One region of the Paenibacillus sp. FSL L8-0663 genome, then DNA from elsewhere that is predicted to be linked to it. Evidence: riboswitches for the same ligand, from Rfam matches in the RefSeq annotation. Region 1 holds a riboswitch; the other holds the start of a gene.
The links. Region 1 has a riboswitch for ZMP and ZTP ahead of MKY75_RS22885 (TIGR01440 family protein). Riboswitches for the same ligand answer to the same signal wherever they lie in the genome.
Positions count from the first base shown of each region.

Region 2: another riboswitch for ZMP and ZTP. It lies ahead of MKY75_RS04360 (bifunctional 5,10-methylenetetrahydrofolate dehydrogenase/5,10-methenyltetrahydrofolate cyclohydrolase); the one in region 1 lies ahead of MKY75_RS22885 (TIGR01440 family protein).

Region 1 covers NZ_JBBOYM010000001.1:5,175,371-5,183,252, reverse strand. Annotated here, with positions in the region: gene spoIIR (stage II sporulation protein R) at 1-33, shown strand, start outside; gene MKY75_RS22900 (L-threonylcarbamoyladenylate synthase) at 189-1,436, shown strand; gene MKY75_RS22895 (manganese efflux pump MntP) at 1,579-2,139, shown strand; gene MKY75_RS22890 (low molecular weight protein arginine phosphatase) at 2,243-2,827, shown strand; ZMP/ZTP riboswitch at 2,906-2,987, shown strand; gene MKY75_RS22885 (TIGR01440 family protein) at 3,207-3,794, shown strand; gene glyA (serine hydroxymethyltransferase) at 3,915-5,165, shown strand; gene MKY75_RS22875 (carbohydrate ABC transporter permease) at 5,339-6,220, shown strand; gene MKY75_RS22870 (carbohydrate ABC transporter permease) at 6,220-7,056, shown strand; gene MKY75_RS22865 (ABC transporter substrate-binding protein) at 7,072-7,882, shown strand, end outside.
Region 2 covers NZ_JBBOYM010000001.1:972,810-980,691, reverse strand. Annotated here, with positions in the region: gene MKY75_RS04380 (deoxynucleoside kinase) at 1-114, opposite strand, end outside; gene MKY75_RS04375 (response regulator transcription factor) at 260-859, opposite strand; gene MKY75_RS04370 (sensor histidine kinase) at 856-1,989, opposite strand; gene MKY75_RS04365 (fatty acid desaturase) at 2,058-3,119, opposite strand; ZMP/ZTP riboswitch at 3,333-3,417, shown strand; gene MKY75_RS04360 (bifunctional 5,10-methylenetetrahydrofolate dehydrogenase/5,10-methenyltetrahydrofolate cyclohydrolase) at 3,531-4,397, shown strand; gene MKY75_RS04355 (cyclodeaminase/cyclohydrolase family protein) at 4,394-5,029, shown strand; gene MKY75_RS04350 (stalk domain-containing protein) at 5,243-6,745, shown strand; gene MKY75_RS04345 (ABC transporter substrate-binding protein) at 6,862-7,854, opposite strand.

The DNA of each region.
Region 1 (7,882 bases):
CTGTGCAGCTGGGTGAGTGGCTTGTTTGCCTAAACGTTGAGGAGTGTAAGTTTCCCCATATGCTATAATGGAGCTTACGATAGATATACACATGGCAGAGCCAAATAAACTGATCTTTCAAAGTAGCCTTATAGGATCAAGCGAAATCACTGGCCTGTATACGACAATAAGATATGGGATGATCTGATATGAGCGATAAATTGAATCAAATGCAAGACTTGCGCGGAGATTTTGTGCAAAAGGAAAAATCGGAGCAAAAGCTGGACGAACAGGGGAATTGCGAGCTGAAGCAGGCATTGAAGTCTTCCCATACCCAATGGTGGGATGTAAGATGTTTGGTTCCTGTGAACAACACTGACGGGGGTGTTTCTGACGAAACTTCGGCTGAACAGACTCGGATCGCGGCGGAAAAAGGCATACGCGAGGCTGCTGTACTCCTCCAAGCTGGAGAGACGGTAGCCTTTCCTACAGAGACCGTGTACGGACTGGGAGCCGATGCTCGTAGTACAAAAGCGGTGGAGGCGGTATTCGCTGCCAAAGGACGCCCTTCCGATAACCCGCTCATTGTACATGTTTCTGATGCTGATCAATTAGAGGGTATGGTAGCAGAAATAAACGATACAGCCCGGGCGCTGATGAATATGTTCTGGCCGGGACCGCTGACTCTCGTATTGCCAGTGGTACCGCAGGCACTGTCATCGCGTGTAACGGCCGGGCTGGACACGGTTGGTGTGCGCATGCCAGATCATCCGATAGCGCTGCGCTTGATCGCTGAAGCGGGTTGTCCGTTGGCTGCGCCAAGCGCCAATCGTTCGGGAAGACCCAGTCCCACTCTTGCACAGCATGTGCGGGAGGATCTGGAGGGCCGCATCGGCGGCATTTTAGACGGAGGCCCCACAGGTGTGGGGCTGGAGTCCACGGTGGTGCAGGCGGCTGACGACGGAACGGTCACCATCCTGCGCCCCGGCGGCGTGACGGCTGAGCAGCTCGCTGCAGTTGCTCGCGCCGTCGTGCTGGACCCGGCGCTGGCCGCTACGCCCGGGGAGGATGCCGACAGCCCGGCGCCGCGCTCGCCGGGCATGAAGTACACACACTACGCGCCGCGAGGCCGCTTGAGCGTGGTACAAGGCCCGTCGTCCGTTGAGGTGACGGGCTGGATTCGCGCCGCGCTGGCGGAGGCTTCCGCCAGCGGAGAGCGCACAGCAGTGCTCGCGTTCGACGAGCATACCGCCGGCTACGCCGGAGAACGCGTCTACACGCTAGGCAAGCTGGACGCGCTCCATGAGGCAGCGCAGCGCCTATACGGCGTGCTGCGCCGCTGCGACGAGGACGGCGTCACCTACATTTTGGCGGAATCCTGTCCGCCGAAAGGATTGGGCGACGCCGTTATGAACCGCCTGCTTAAAGCGGCAGGTCACCGAATCGTCCGCCTGTAGCTTCTGTCGAATCAGAGCCTCTTATATTAAATTTTCCTCCCTCCTCGTCTCGGTATTGGGTACTTTCAGTGCATGCTTGTACTGATTTGCCTCTTGTCCGCATAACGTGTACAAGAACAGACGGATAATGGAGGGATGGAGTATGCTGGCAGCCTCTGCCCATGCCGGGCAGGTTGTAACGATTCTGATCATGGCGGTAGCGCTAGGAATGGATGCGTTATCGCTGGGCGTAGGGATCGGCATGAAGGGGATACGCCTGCGAGACGTGCTGCGCATCAGCACTGTTATTGGCTTTTTTCACATTCTGATGCCATTGCTGGGAATTTTCACAGGCCATTATATGAGTTCTTTATTAGGTCATGTGACGACCTACTTCGCAGGGGGGCTACTCATCCTTTTAGGCGGGCATATGGTGTATAATTCCTTCAAAGGGGACGGCGTACAGGTATTGGATCATCGTTCGCCTTTAGGTCTTTTGCTGTTTGCACTTGGGGTGAGCGTGGATTCATTTTCTGTAGGAGTGTCACTGGGGATGTTCCAGAGTGATCTGGTGCTGTCTGTTCTGGCATTTGGTTTTTGCGGGGGAGCAATGGCGATGTTGGGCCTGCTGCTGGGTCGCAAGGTCAGCCGCAATCTAGGAGATTACGGGGAAGCAGTGGGCGGTGCCATTTTGCTGGCATTCGGCTTTATGTTTATGTTTTGATTTTAGCGCAGACAGTGTAAAATAAGTGCAGGGTTAAAGTAAGGGATTAGGATTATAGTAATCCTCTGTTTATATATTTTTTAACATACGGGGGGTGAAAACGTTGAAGAATATCTTATTTGTATGCACTGGGAATACCTGTCGTAGTCCAATGGCTGAAGGGATGCTGCGTAAGTTGGCTGCTGAGCATGGACTAGAACTGGAAGTGCGTTCTGCGGGAGTGGCAGCGATGGAAGGCACGCCGATATCCCGACATGCAGAGGCGGTTCTACGTGATCACGATATATCCGATCAGATCACTTCAACCCCTTTGAGCGACGGGCTTGCCGGGTGGGCACATCTGATCTTAACCTTGACGCAAGGACATAAACAGCACGTAATTCAGCGCTTTCCCCAAACGGCGGGCAAAGTATTTACGCTTAAGGAATATGTGGAGAACCGGGATGCGGTGTTGAATGATGTACAGGAGTTGGACGGTTTATATGCTTCACAGCAGTTGATGGCTTCACTTGGACAAGAGCTATCGGCGCAGGAGCGTGAACGAATGATTGAATTACACCAACGGATTCCGGGCTTTGATATTTCAGATCCGTTTGGCGGTTCACGAGAAGACTACGATGTCACAGCTGCGGAAATCCGCACGGCGCTGCATAAGCTGCTGGACAAGCTAAAGGCCTCTTCCGAATAAAATCGCTCTTACTCATCTATTTTGTACGGAATCTGTTGATTTTCGACGGTTAATCCGTTAAGATAAGGTGGAAAAATGAGAATCCGATGTAACTGGCGACAAAAGTGGGATTAACCACGATGGAGCATCGGATATACGGCCGGTCGCCTGGGCAAAAGAGCAATTCCACATAGGTGTGGACTGCTCTTTTTTCATATACAAGTTATGCCAGATGTTTAGCTGAGGGTTGATTCCTTCAAAGGTTCTTCCATTTTTTCTGCTCGAAATCTGAAACATCGGCTATAATATAGTGAGATTGTGATCAGGAGAGAGTGTGTTGAACTTGGGGCATGAGACCGTGCCTAGTCTCTGAGAGGCTGTTCAACCAAAGGAGGTTCCAATGGTGGGACAATTGGATCATGAGATTTCGCTAGAAGCACAGACCACTTCTGTTGTGCGGGAAATCGCAGAAGCAGCCAGTCTCAGGGCTGGTCGCCTGCTGGTTATCGGCGTTAGCACAAGTGAAGTGGCTGGAAGTCGAATTGGCACGGCGGGAGCGCTCGATGTGGCTCAACAACTGTTATCTGGAGTAGAGTCCGTTCGCAGGCAGTATGGCTTTGATGTAGCGTTTCAATGCTGTGAGCATTTGAACCGAGCGTTGGTCGTTGAACGGGCTGTACTGGAGCGACTGGGACTGATGGAGGTTGCGGCTGTTCCTGTTCGTACAGCAGGAGGCTCTATGGCTACCGTCGCCTATCGTTCTATGAGCGACGCGTGTTTGGCGGCGAACGTGCAGGCTCATGCCGGGATAGACATCGGCGAAACGCTGATTGGCATGCATCTGCGACCGATTGCTGTTCCGTTTCGCCCAAGCCTTCGCTGGATTGGCGAAGCACGTGTGACAGCGGCGTTCACCCGTCCTCCACTTATTGGCGGACAACGGGCGGTGTACAGTCTGGAGCAAGAAGTCGGCGGAAACTGCGATTAGCATTTGGCATGGCGGCATGTTTGTACTAATCGTTTTTGCAATGATGATGAGGTACCCAACAGAGGAGCAGGCGTTAGCTTGTATACCCAACAATTGACTATGGAGAGGGAGTAATCAATCATGATGGAACACCTGCGTAAAAGTGACCCAGCAGTGATGGAAGCAATGGGACTTGAACTGAAACGACAACGCCACAATATCGAGCTAATCGCATCCGAGAACATTGTCAGTGAAGCAGTAATGGAAGCCATGGGCTCCGTGCTGACGAATAAATATGCTGAAGGTTACCCAAACAAACGCTACTATGGTGGCTGTGAGCATGTAGATATCGTTGAAGACATCGCACGTGACCGAGCAAAAGAACTGTTCGGCGCTGAGCATGCTAACGTGCAGCCTCACTCTGGAGCACAAGCCAACATGGCGGTGTATCTGGCAGCTCTCAAACCTGGAGATACTGTACTGGGTATGAATCTGGCGCATGGTGGCCATTTAACACACGGAAGTCCGGTTAACGCTTCCGGCTTGTTGTATAACTTTGCTGCCTATGGTGTCCGCGAAGACAACTTCCGCATCGACTACGATGAAGTGCGCAAGGCAGCCTTCAAGCACCGCCCTCGTCTGATTGTAGCTGGCGCGAGTGCATATCCGCGTACTATTGATTTTGAAGCTTTTGCTTCCATTGCCAATGATGTAGGTGCTTTGTTCATGGTGGATATGGCACATATCGCAGGTCTTGTGGCAGCGGGAATTCACCCAAGTCCAGTTCCGCATGCCCAATTTGTAACAACAACGACACACAAAACGCTGCGTGGTCCGCGTGGGGGTCTGATTCTGACTCGCAAAGCATGGGCGCAAGCGATTGATAAAGCTATTTTCCCTGGTACTCAAGGGGGGCCACTGATGCATGTGATCGCGTCCAAAGCGGTTGCTTTGGGTGAAGCGCTCCAGCCATCGTTCAAAACCTATGCGCAAAATGTAGTCCGCAACGCACAGGTGCTGGCTGAAACACTGTTGGCTGAGGGCATTAACATTGTATCCGGTGGTACGGATAACCATCTGATGCTGTTGGATACGCGCAATTTGAATATCACAGGTAAAGAAGCGGAGCATGTATTGGATTCCGTGGGCATCACGGTCAATAAAAATGCGATTCCTTTTGATCCGACCAGTCCATTCGTAACAAGCGGGATTCGTATTGGTACACCTGCTGCAACATCTCGTGGGATGGATGAAGAGGCTATGGTCAAAATCGGTAAAATCATTGCTGAAACCCTTAAAAACCCGAAAGATGATACTGTATTGTCCAAAGCAAGCCAAGCGGTTGGCGAGTTAACAGATAAGTTCCCGATTTATTCAGGAACTCAATACTAATTCATCGACATTCATAATCTTTATGTTATAGGCTGTTTTCCTTCCGTAAGCCGGAGGAGAGCAGCCTTTTTTTGCTTCCAAACGACTCGAAACTTACATTTTTGGGTAATAAGCGATTACAGTAAAGGTTTATGTGCGCTTTCCTTTATATCTACGACAAAGGAGTGATTACATTGAGTCAAAGAAAATCCGCGCAATTATTGCAGCAGCTCGTATTTGTGGGACCGATGGCGTTGTTTTTCGTCTTGATTATGGTCATTCCGTTCCTGCTGGGGCTGTATTATTCCATGACGAACTGGGATGGAGTATCTGAAAATATCCGATGGCTCGGGCTAGGGAATTACGTTCATATATTTAGGGATGATCCAGATTTCCGTAATGCGTTCTGGTTTACAGTTCGGTTTACCGTATGTGGTGTCATTCTAACGAACCTGATTGGCTTTTTCCTAGCCTATGCACTTACCAAACCGTTGCGTACCCGTAATGCACTGCGAACTGTATTTTTTATGCCCAATATGATTGGCGGCTTGCTGCTCGGCTTCATCTGGCAATTTATATTTGTACGCGGCTTTTCTGCGGTAGGGGAGGCAACAGGGCTTTCCTTTTTTAAACTGCCGTGGCTGGGTGATGGGCCAACTGCTTTTTGGGGAACTGTCATTGTGTTTGTATGGCAATATGCAGGTTATCTCATGGTTATTTACATATCTTCGTTAAATAATGTCCCGTCTGCCCTGATTGAATCGGCTCAAATTGACGGCGCGGGCCGAAGACAGATTTTGCGTCATATTGTAGTGCCACTTATTATGCCAGCGGTGACCGTCTGCTTGTTCCTGGCGATATCCTGGTCCTTTAAAGTATTTGAATTGAATTTGGCTCTCACAAAGGGGGGACCTTTCAAGTCGACAGAGTCTGTAGCGTTGGACATATATAATGAAGCGTTTACAAATAATCGACTTGGATTGGGAACTGCCAAGGCTATGATTTTCTTCGTGGTCGTTGCGATCATTACCAGCATTCAGGTGCGTCTCACGAAGAAAAAGGAGGTCGAAATGTAATGGAAAAAACGTCAAACTACCGTTTGGGCACATGGGTTGCTGAAATATTGCTTATTGTGATCGGGTTAATTTTTCTGGTTCCATTCTATTTTTTGCTCGTAAACTCCGTTAAATCCTTTGGTGACATTTTGGCCCATTCCGCTTCGTGGCCGACAACCTTCCGTTTTGAAAACTATGCTAACGCCTGGAATAAAATAAACTTTCCCACAGCACTGGGGAATTCACTGATTGTCACGATCGTCAGTAATGCGCTTTTGCTGCTCATCAGCTCGATGGCCGCTTACCAGATGGTTCGGCATGACACTCCTTTTAATCGGTTTTTATTCGGTTTACTTGTGGCAGCAATGGTAGTTCCCTTTCAATCGATTATGTTGCCGCTTATGGAAGTGTCCAACGTATTGAGCTTAAACAACAGTATACCAGGACTGATCCTATGTTACCTGGGTTTTGGGGCGCCTTTATCCGTTTTTCTTTTTCATGGCTTTATTAAAACGGTACCTATTGAGATCGAGCAGGCGGCAAGGGTGGACGGTTCATCCCGGTACGGGGTGTTCTTTCGCATCGTTTGTCCACTCCTGCTGCCTATGTTCGTAACTGTGCTTATTTTGAATACCTTATGGATATGGAATGACTATCTGTTGCCTTCGCTCATTTTGAATGATCCTGAGCTGCGCACCATTCCGATTGCAACCTATATGTTGTTTGGTCAGTACACCAAGCAATGGGACTTGGCGCTGCCAGCACTGGTGTTGGGGATCACGCCAATTGTTGTGTTTTTTCTGGTGATGCAAAAATACATCGTTTCTGGCATTGCAGCCGGTGCGGTCAAAGGCTGAAGGGAGGGATATCCGATGAAAAGAACAGCGTTGCTTGTCATCTCCTTGATGGTGCTGCTCGCATGTACACTTGCAGGTTGCGGAAATACGAAGGCTCAACAGAGTGAAACGAAAACGATACACATTTATCAATTCAAAGTAGAGATTTCGGAACCGCTAAATAAGCTGAAGGCAGAATATGAAAAAGCGCACCCTGGCATCAAGTTGGATATCCAATCTGTCGGTGGTGGTACGGACTACGGTGCTTCGTTGAAGGCTAAATTCGCATCAGGCGATCAGCCGGACATTTTCACAAATGAGGGCTACCAGGACCGCGATACGTGGTTGGAGTACTTGGAGGATTTGTCGGATCAGCCATGGGTAAAGGATCTGGACGATTTCGCTCGTAAGCCGATGACGGTTAACGGTAAGATTTATGGACAGCCTATGAACCTAGAAGGATTTGGTTTTGTTTATAACAAGGATTTGTTCAAAAAAGCGGGCATAACCAAACTACCTCAGACGATAGATGAACTGGAGGAAGCGGCCAAGCGACTGAAAGCGGCAGGGATTATACCTTTTGCTAACGGGTATGCGGAATGGTGGGTTCTGGGGAACCATTTTATCAATATTCCGTTTGCCAGACAGCCGAACCCGGAAAGTTATGTTGAGGATTTAAACAAAGGAACAGCTCGCATCCCCGGTAACCCGGTGTTCGATCAGTGGGTGAAGTTGCTTGACCTGACTATAAAATATGGGAACCGCAATCCGCTCACGACGGATTACAATACACAAGTGACGCTGTTTTCGACAGGTAAGGCTGCTATGATGCACCAGGGGAACTGGA
Region 2 (7,882 bases), 4.2 Mb from region 1:
CTCGACAATCTCTTTGATTATCGGCCAATGTAGCTCGGTTGAAAGCATCGAAGCTAACGTCGTTTTGCCTGCTCCGATGGGCCCTTCAACGGCTATAAATGGGGCTTGTTTCATGCGGTTCTGCTCCTCCTTGTACTCCAGTCCATCCTGTGGACAACTATCCTATTGTATCACAAGGTAGTACGCTAAAGGCATACCAAATCTATGGATAAAACAAAAAAACAGAGCGCTATATTTTGCTTCATAGCGTCTCTGTTTCTCATTTAAACCAACCTTTTTCATTAAAACGTGTAATCGCTTCGATCCGGTTACTGACACCCAACTTATCGAGAATGACTGAAATATAATTGCGCACCGTCCCTGTCGTTAAATACAGTTCACCAGCAATCTCTTTCGTGTTCTTTCCGTCAGCGATGAGCGCCAAGACGGTCTTTTCACGCTCTGTTAGCGGGTTGACTTCGGCATAAGCATCATCGACCAGTTCCGGAGCATAGATACGCCGACCTGCCATAATACTGCGAATGGAGGAAGCCAGCTCTTCACTGGGACTGTCCTTGAGTAGATAACCGTGTGTCCCCGCCTTGATCGCTCGTTCAAAATACCCAGGGCGGGCAAACGTAGTTAAAATCAGCATCTTGCAGTTCAAGCCTTTGAGTTCTTCAGCCGCATCCAATCCGCTCTTTATCGGCATTTCGATGTCCATAATGCATATATCCGGTTGATGCAGCTTCACCAGTTCTATAGCTTCTTCCCCGTTGCTTGCTTTTCCGACTACTTTCATGTCCTCTTCCAAGTCTAGCAGAGAAGCTAGAGCACCCAGCAGCATACGTTGGTCTTCTGCAATGACAATTCGAATCATGGCCCCACCTCCTCGTTCGGCTTTTCAGGGATATTGGGCACTTTAATGACCAAGGTCGTTCCCTGATCTGAACGCAGCTCCATACATCCGTTCACGAATTCGAGCCTTTCCTTCATACCTTGCAGGCCGTTTCCACGAAGGGTTCCATTTTCTCTCGTAATACCGACTCCATTATCCTGAATCCGAAGAGTTAATTCCTTACGAGACGGCTCAATCGTGATGGAGCAAGCGGTAGCTCCACTGTGTTTCACTACATTGGTTACGGCTTCTTTCATACACATGCTAAGAACATTTTCATTCATTAATGATGTATGCTCCAGCTTCGGGTCTCCCTCTAGAGTTAATTCAATGTGAGCAGCCTTTAAAATCTGCCGAATACGTAGCAGCTCATCCTCTAGTCGCATACCGCGCATTTGAGTAACCATTTCCCGTACCTCTTTTAACGCGCTTCTTGCCGTGAGACGAACATCGTTAATTTCGACATGCGCCCGCTCCGGGTACTGATCCATCAGTTTGCCCGCCAAATCGCTCTTCAGCCCAATGAGTGACAACTTCTGACCTAAGGTATCGTGCAGGTCACGCGCAATTCTTTGCCGTTCCTCCAGCTTAATCAATTCCGATATTTTCTTATTGGCATCCTCCAATTGAACTTGGAGCCGATCGCTTTTGTTGCGATTAAAATTCGTAATCGGAAGGAGAATCACACCGATCAGATTGAGCAGGATAAAAGGAATCTGTTTAATAAAAACGGGATTCTGAGAAACAAAACCATAATTGATCAATCCAATCGTAATAACCATTAAAATAATATACAGCGTCGTAAATGCAGCCTTACTTTTAATATTACCGATCAAATAGGCGATAAATATGGAAAAGTACATATAGCTGAACAGCAGTGTCATGGTAATCGATATGGCAATCTGTACACTGGTCCAAAAGTATATGAGCCAGCCTTTTGAGACAAAAGCCAGTACATAACATGCAAAGAATACCAAAATAATAGCAGTACCCAAAATAATATGACCTGTAGATGAAGAGCTAAAGTAGTAAAAGGGCAGGATATAAAAGACGACCCAAACATAAGGGCTAAGCCCTGTATTTCTTTGGAAGATCTGATACCATTTTTGCATCCTGCCCACCCTCTTCTACTTCACATGACTTATATTCCTTATCTTATCATACCAGGTTTTGTTCAACGTTATTTTCTTTCTGTGCCTACAACAGGTGTAGGCATGGGTTTCGTAACTGCAACACGTTTGCTGAGGAGCGGCTTCACTTGTTTAAAGGTCAAAAAGGTTTTCGTATTTTCATCCCAAAGTCGGAACTTCAACGATTGCAGACTGCTACTCACTGTGATCGTGGTCGCCTTTTGAAGTAACGGTGTCGCTTCATGTGCTTTTTCCAAATTATAATTTGGAACTTTGGGACTCAGGTGATGAACGTGATGAAATCCGATATTGCCCGTAATCCATTGCAATACTTTAGGAAGCTTGTAGTAAGAACTGCCTTCTACGGCTGCATTAATATAACTCCACTCTTCATCGTGCTCGAAATAAGAATCCTCAAATTGGTGTTGTACATAGAATAGCCAGATTCCCAACATACCGGATACAAAAAAGATAGGTGCCTGTACGAGAAGGAAGGCCTGCCATCCAATAGCCCAGCACAACAGTGCATACAATGCAACGATGGATATATTCGTCACATGAGTGTTCATTTTTTCCTTGCGTTTGGCTGTCTTGATATTAAAGCGATAGGAAATCAAAAAAGTATAGATCGGACCTAGTCCGAACATAACCCAAGGATTTCGGTATATACGATAGGCCAACCGTGTCCATGTGGAAGCCTCTGTGTACTCTTCTACCGTAAGCACCCACATGTCACCTGTGCCTCTTTTATCCAGATTACTGCTGGTTGCATGGTGGATCGCGTGACTATTTTTCCATTGGTGATAAGGGCAGAGCGTAATAATACCTGTAATCGTTCCCACAATGTCGTTCAGCTTGCGGCTTTTGAAGAAGGATTGATGACCACAATCATGAAAAATAATAAACGTCCGTACCACAAACCCCGATGCAACAATGGCAATGGGAAGCGTCAGCCAGTACGAAACCGACAGGCTAAGATAAGCAGCATACCACAATAGGATCAGTGGACCCAAAGTATTGATAAGTTGCAGAACGCTGGATTTCGTGTTTATTTTCTCGTAGGGAGCCATATTTTTTTTCAATTGGGCTAATGGGAGTTGTGTCATACTCATTATGATCCTCCTTAAAGATGACGCCTATACCTTGATCCTGTTAGGCGTACATGTTGATCTAATCTCAGTATAAGGAGAACGCTCTAGGCGCTGTAGTCATAAACGTCAGTTCGTGTATATGACATTTGTCATATAGACAAGTAACATAACCCGTTTTCCAAATGTTCGCGGGTTTCTTTTCTGATGATTGTTTGTTAAAATATAAGGTATAATAACGCTGTATGTGACTGGCGAAGTCAGTGGAATGAACCACGAGGGAGCATACAAAAAAAGCGTACCGTTCGCCTGGGAGAAGTATTTGCAGAGGATTCGTCTGTCTTGACGACCTTGTGCAAATACTTTTTTTCGTTTTACAAGACCATGACACCCTGTTGATTCCATTATGCAATAAATTCAGAGGAGGCTCGGACTATGGCTATTATCATGAAATCCAAAGAAGCAGCTGAGCAAGTATATGCAACGATCCGTTCACAGGTAGAAGAAATGAAGCAGCAAGGACACCGTCCCCATCTGGCAACCCTATTGGTAGAAGGTGATCCGGCATCTGCATACTATGCACGGACCAAGCAAAAAATAGCGGAGAAGCTGGGCATCTCATTTCATCTCCATACGTTTGATCGTCATGTTAGCGAAACCGAGCTACTGCACCTGATCGGCAGTCTGAACGATGCATCCCATGTACATGGCATTATGCTGGAACTGCCGCTTCCCCAACATCTTTCCGCCTCCGTTATTAAACAATCCATTGCCCCCTACAAGGATATTGATGGGATTACACCCGATAACAAGCTGGCTACTGTAACAGGTGACGCCGGACTATATCCCGCAACACCTCAAGCCTGTATCGAGCTGCTCAAGCATTACGGTCACACATTGGCAGGCAAAAATGTCACGCTCGTGGGCATCGGACAGACAGTGGGACTTCCCCTTTTCCACATGTTGCAAAGAGAAAACGCCACCGTTACCGCCTGTCATGCAGGTACGCGTGATATTGCAGAGCATCTGAGCCATGCAGACATTGCCTTCGTGGCAGTCGGATGCCCTGATGTGATTACGCAAGATATGGTTCATCCCGGTTTGATTTTGGTAGATGCGGGAATTAATGAGACGCTAGAGGGAAAAATAGTGGGAGATGCCGCTTTAGACGTGGGGGAAAAAGTACATGCTATTTCTCCGGTTCCCGGCGGTGTTGGCACCTTAACGACTGCGATTTTGTACAAAAATCTGCTCAAAGCAATACATCTGCAACACTACTCCAGAGAGGTGGTTTACTCATGAGTGAACTGTCGTGGAATCATTCCATCGGACATTTTCTGAAAGAGGCTGCAAGTGCAGCTCCTACCCCTGGCGGAGGAAGTGTATCCGCACTGGCTGCGGCACTAGGCGCGGCTATGACCTCCATGACCGCCAACCTTTCACAAGGAGAAAAATACGCGCACATCCATGAACAAATCACGGACGTCATTAGCAGCATGGAAAGATTGTCTACACATTGTGAGGAATTAATGGTCGCAGACATCCAATCCTTTGAACAGTATATGACTGCCCTGCGTTTGCCCAAGGAAACAGACGAAGAAAAGCGCTATCGTACCCATTCCCTACAGACAGCGGTGATCGCTGCCATTGAGGTACCCATGCGCCTGCTGGAAGTATGCCGAGACGGATTGTCGCAAGCCTATAACATTGTGGAAGTGTCCAATAAAAATGTGATTTCGGATCTTGGCATCGGCGCGATCCTGTTCGAAGCCGCCGCTCAATCTGCCCTGCTTACCGTCGACATTAACCTTGCTTCGCTGAAAGATTTGGATGTCAAACAATCCTACGAAGCTAAAACAGCCGCACTCCTCCGTGAAATCGGACAAATCAAAGAACAAACCTTATTGATGGTGCGCAGCCGAATAACGGGCTGACCATTGGAAGAACCCGTCCCAAGTCATATTCTGCTTCCATGCTCAAAAATAGCCTCTCAAACCCGCCTCTGCTCGTGGGTTTGGAGGCTATTTTATTGGAATCCAACGATTTGTGGAAAACTTTTCTATATATTCTTCGTCTATTGATAAGGAGATATCCCCCAAGGCGTTATTTAACCTTATATACATTGATGAAGAAATGAGGAAAAACGCATGAAAAGACGTACTCTGTTAATCAGTATGATCGCGCTGTTATTGTTCAGCTCCAGTGCATGGGCGGCCGGTGATGAATCGGCGTCCCGTATTCGCTCCTATGATTCCGGGAGTCTGATTCAATCCGATGGAAGCTTGTGGTTATGGGGCTATAATCAATCCGTACCGACTCGTGTAGAGGATAAGCCAAACGTTGTAAGAACATTTTCGAATATAATCCAGGAAGGCGATCTGATATTTACCTTACAAGATCATTCCGCCTGGTATGTGCCAAGAAACAACATTTCTGAATCCGTGAAATTCATTTCTCTGGAAGGACTACCAAACATCATAAACGTGCGTATTATGAATGATCATGTGCTCGCCCTAAACGCCGAAGGAACCGTATTATCCGCTGATCGAATCGAAAATGGTGGCAACTTTGCTCCTTTTCAAACCCTATCCGGCATCGAAAATGTTACAGAATTGGATAGTTACTATGAAAAAAGACCGCAATATGAGGAACGCTGGATCTTCTTGAAGAAGGACGGAAGTGTATGGAAAAATACAAGGTCCTTGCAGGGCTTCGAGCTTGTTCCGTCATTAAAGGATATTACTGCTATCTCCAAAAACATAGCCTTAAAGAAAGACGGTACTGTATGGACATGGCCCAAAGAATTTGATAAAAATGTAACTCCGTCCGAAACTTTATCCGTATCGCAGATTCAAGCCTTATCGGACATCAAAATAATTAAGACCAATGGAAGTTCCAATCTCGCGATTGATCGACAAGGACGGTTATGGTTCTGGGGTGAAACGGTCACAGGTTACTCAGATAATACAACCTATCACAATGAAAATACCCCTGTGCTATTATCAGGAGTAAAAGATGTTAAAGACGCCTTTTTCGCCGAACGCTCCATACTCGCCCTCACCACAGCTGGGAATGTATATGTTGCGTCTCTAGATGGTGAAAAGTTACCATCCAACGCCCCCTTTACATTGCTTGCTAAAAATATTCAAAGTATCAAAGCAGGTCCACGGCACGTAATCATGCAAAAAGCAGATGGGGCCTTATGGGGCTGGGGTGTCAACAAACACGCGCAGCTAGGTATAGGAGACTATGAGTTTCTGTATAGTTCACCAGTTCCTGTACAAAAACCGATTCTTGTCCGTCTCAATGGTTCGCCTGTCTCTCTGAGTAATGGTGTCATTACCCGCAACGGGCAAGCGTTTATTCCCCTTCGTTCTGTTTTTGATAAACTGGGGGCCGAGATCGCTTATGACTTCAACAGCAAAATAGCAAAAATAGATCAGTCCAAGGCAGAAGATCACCCTGTCTTTCTAGAAATAAATTTCAAAACCAGCCAAGCAAAAGTGAACGGTAAGGCTGTAAAGCTTACCAATCCGCCCTTCATGGTGAATGGTATTGGTTATCTTCCATTAAGGCTGATCAGCGAAACGCTGGGGGCCAAGGTAGATTGGATACAAAAAGAAGATACTATTGAAATTACGACAAAATAGTAAATCAAAAACCAGTCCAAACATGATTCATGTTGGACTGGTTTTTAATGCTATATACTGTGTATAATATGCGATCTCTTATCTATTTCAACAATTTGTTATAGCGCAGAATCTGCTTATTGTTTAGCTTTATTCTCTTTTTCTCTTTCGACCAGCATATCTACGATCATATCAATCTGTCCTGTAATAGCGATTGGATCATAGCGATAATACGTATCAAAATCGTTAAAGAACACTCTATTGTTCTTCACCGCAGGAAGATTCCCCCATACAGCGGACGACTTCAGTTGCTTGAGCGCGTCACCCTTTTTCTCGGGATCATACGTAGTCAGGAACATATAATCTGCGTCATACTGCGGCAATACCTCCATCGAAAGCTGTACCGTTTGTTCCTTGGAGTTCATTGTTTTCTTTGGCAAGTTCAGTTTGAGCGCATTGTACACGGCTTGTCCACCGCGACCCGCATTGTCGCCAAAGATCCAAAGTGCATGCTTGTCCGTCAGCTCATACAGACCGAAAGTTGCCTTTTCGTCAATCACACCTTTAAGACGTGCGCGACCTTCAGCGGCCTTTTTATCAAATGCAGCAATAAATTGCTCAGCCTTCTCCTTTTCCCCGGTGATATCGCCGAACAGCTTGACCGTATCATAAATATTAGTCGTCGTGCCGTACGGAATGTACAGGGTAGGTGCAATTTTAGACAAAGCCTCATAATTCGTATCCTTCATAACCACGATCAGATCGGGTTTGAGTTCCAGCGTCTTTTCCAAATTGGTCGGATCACCCACCTCTTTGGTTCCTTTTTCCTTCAGCAAATCGGTCAGAAAAGGATTTTGAAACGCAGTCGGCTCCACACCCACCACGTTAGCACCCACGGACAGCAGTTCTCCGCCGTAAAAATCCGTTACAATACGCTGTGGCTTAGCAGGAATTTGAATATCCCCTTTAACCGTATTAAAGCTTCTAGTCTCTCCAGTAGTAGCTGACTCTTGCTTATCTCCTGAAGATGAAGCCGGATTACTCCCATTATTATTTCCGCTGCAAGCGCTGATGAATACAGACAATACAAGTAACATAGCTGTCATCATAAAATACGATTTCCTTTTCAACTGATTAGCCCCCTATATATTGTGCAGA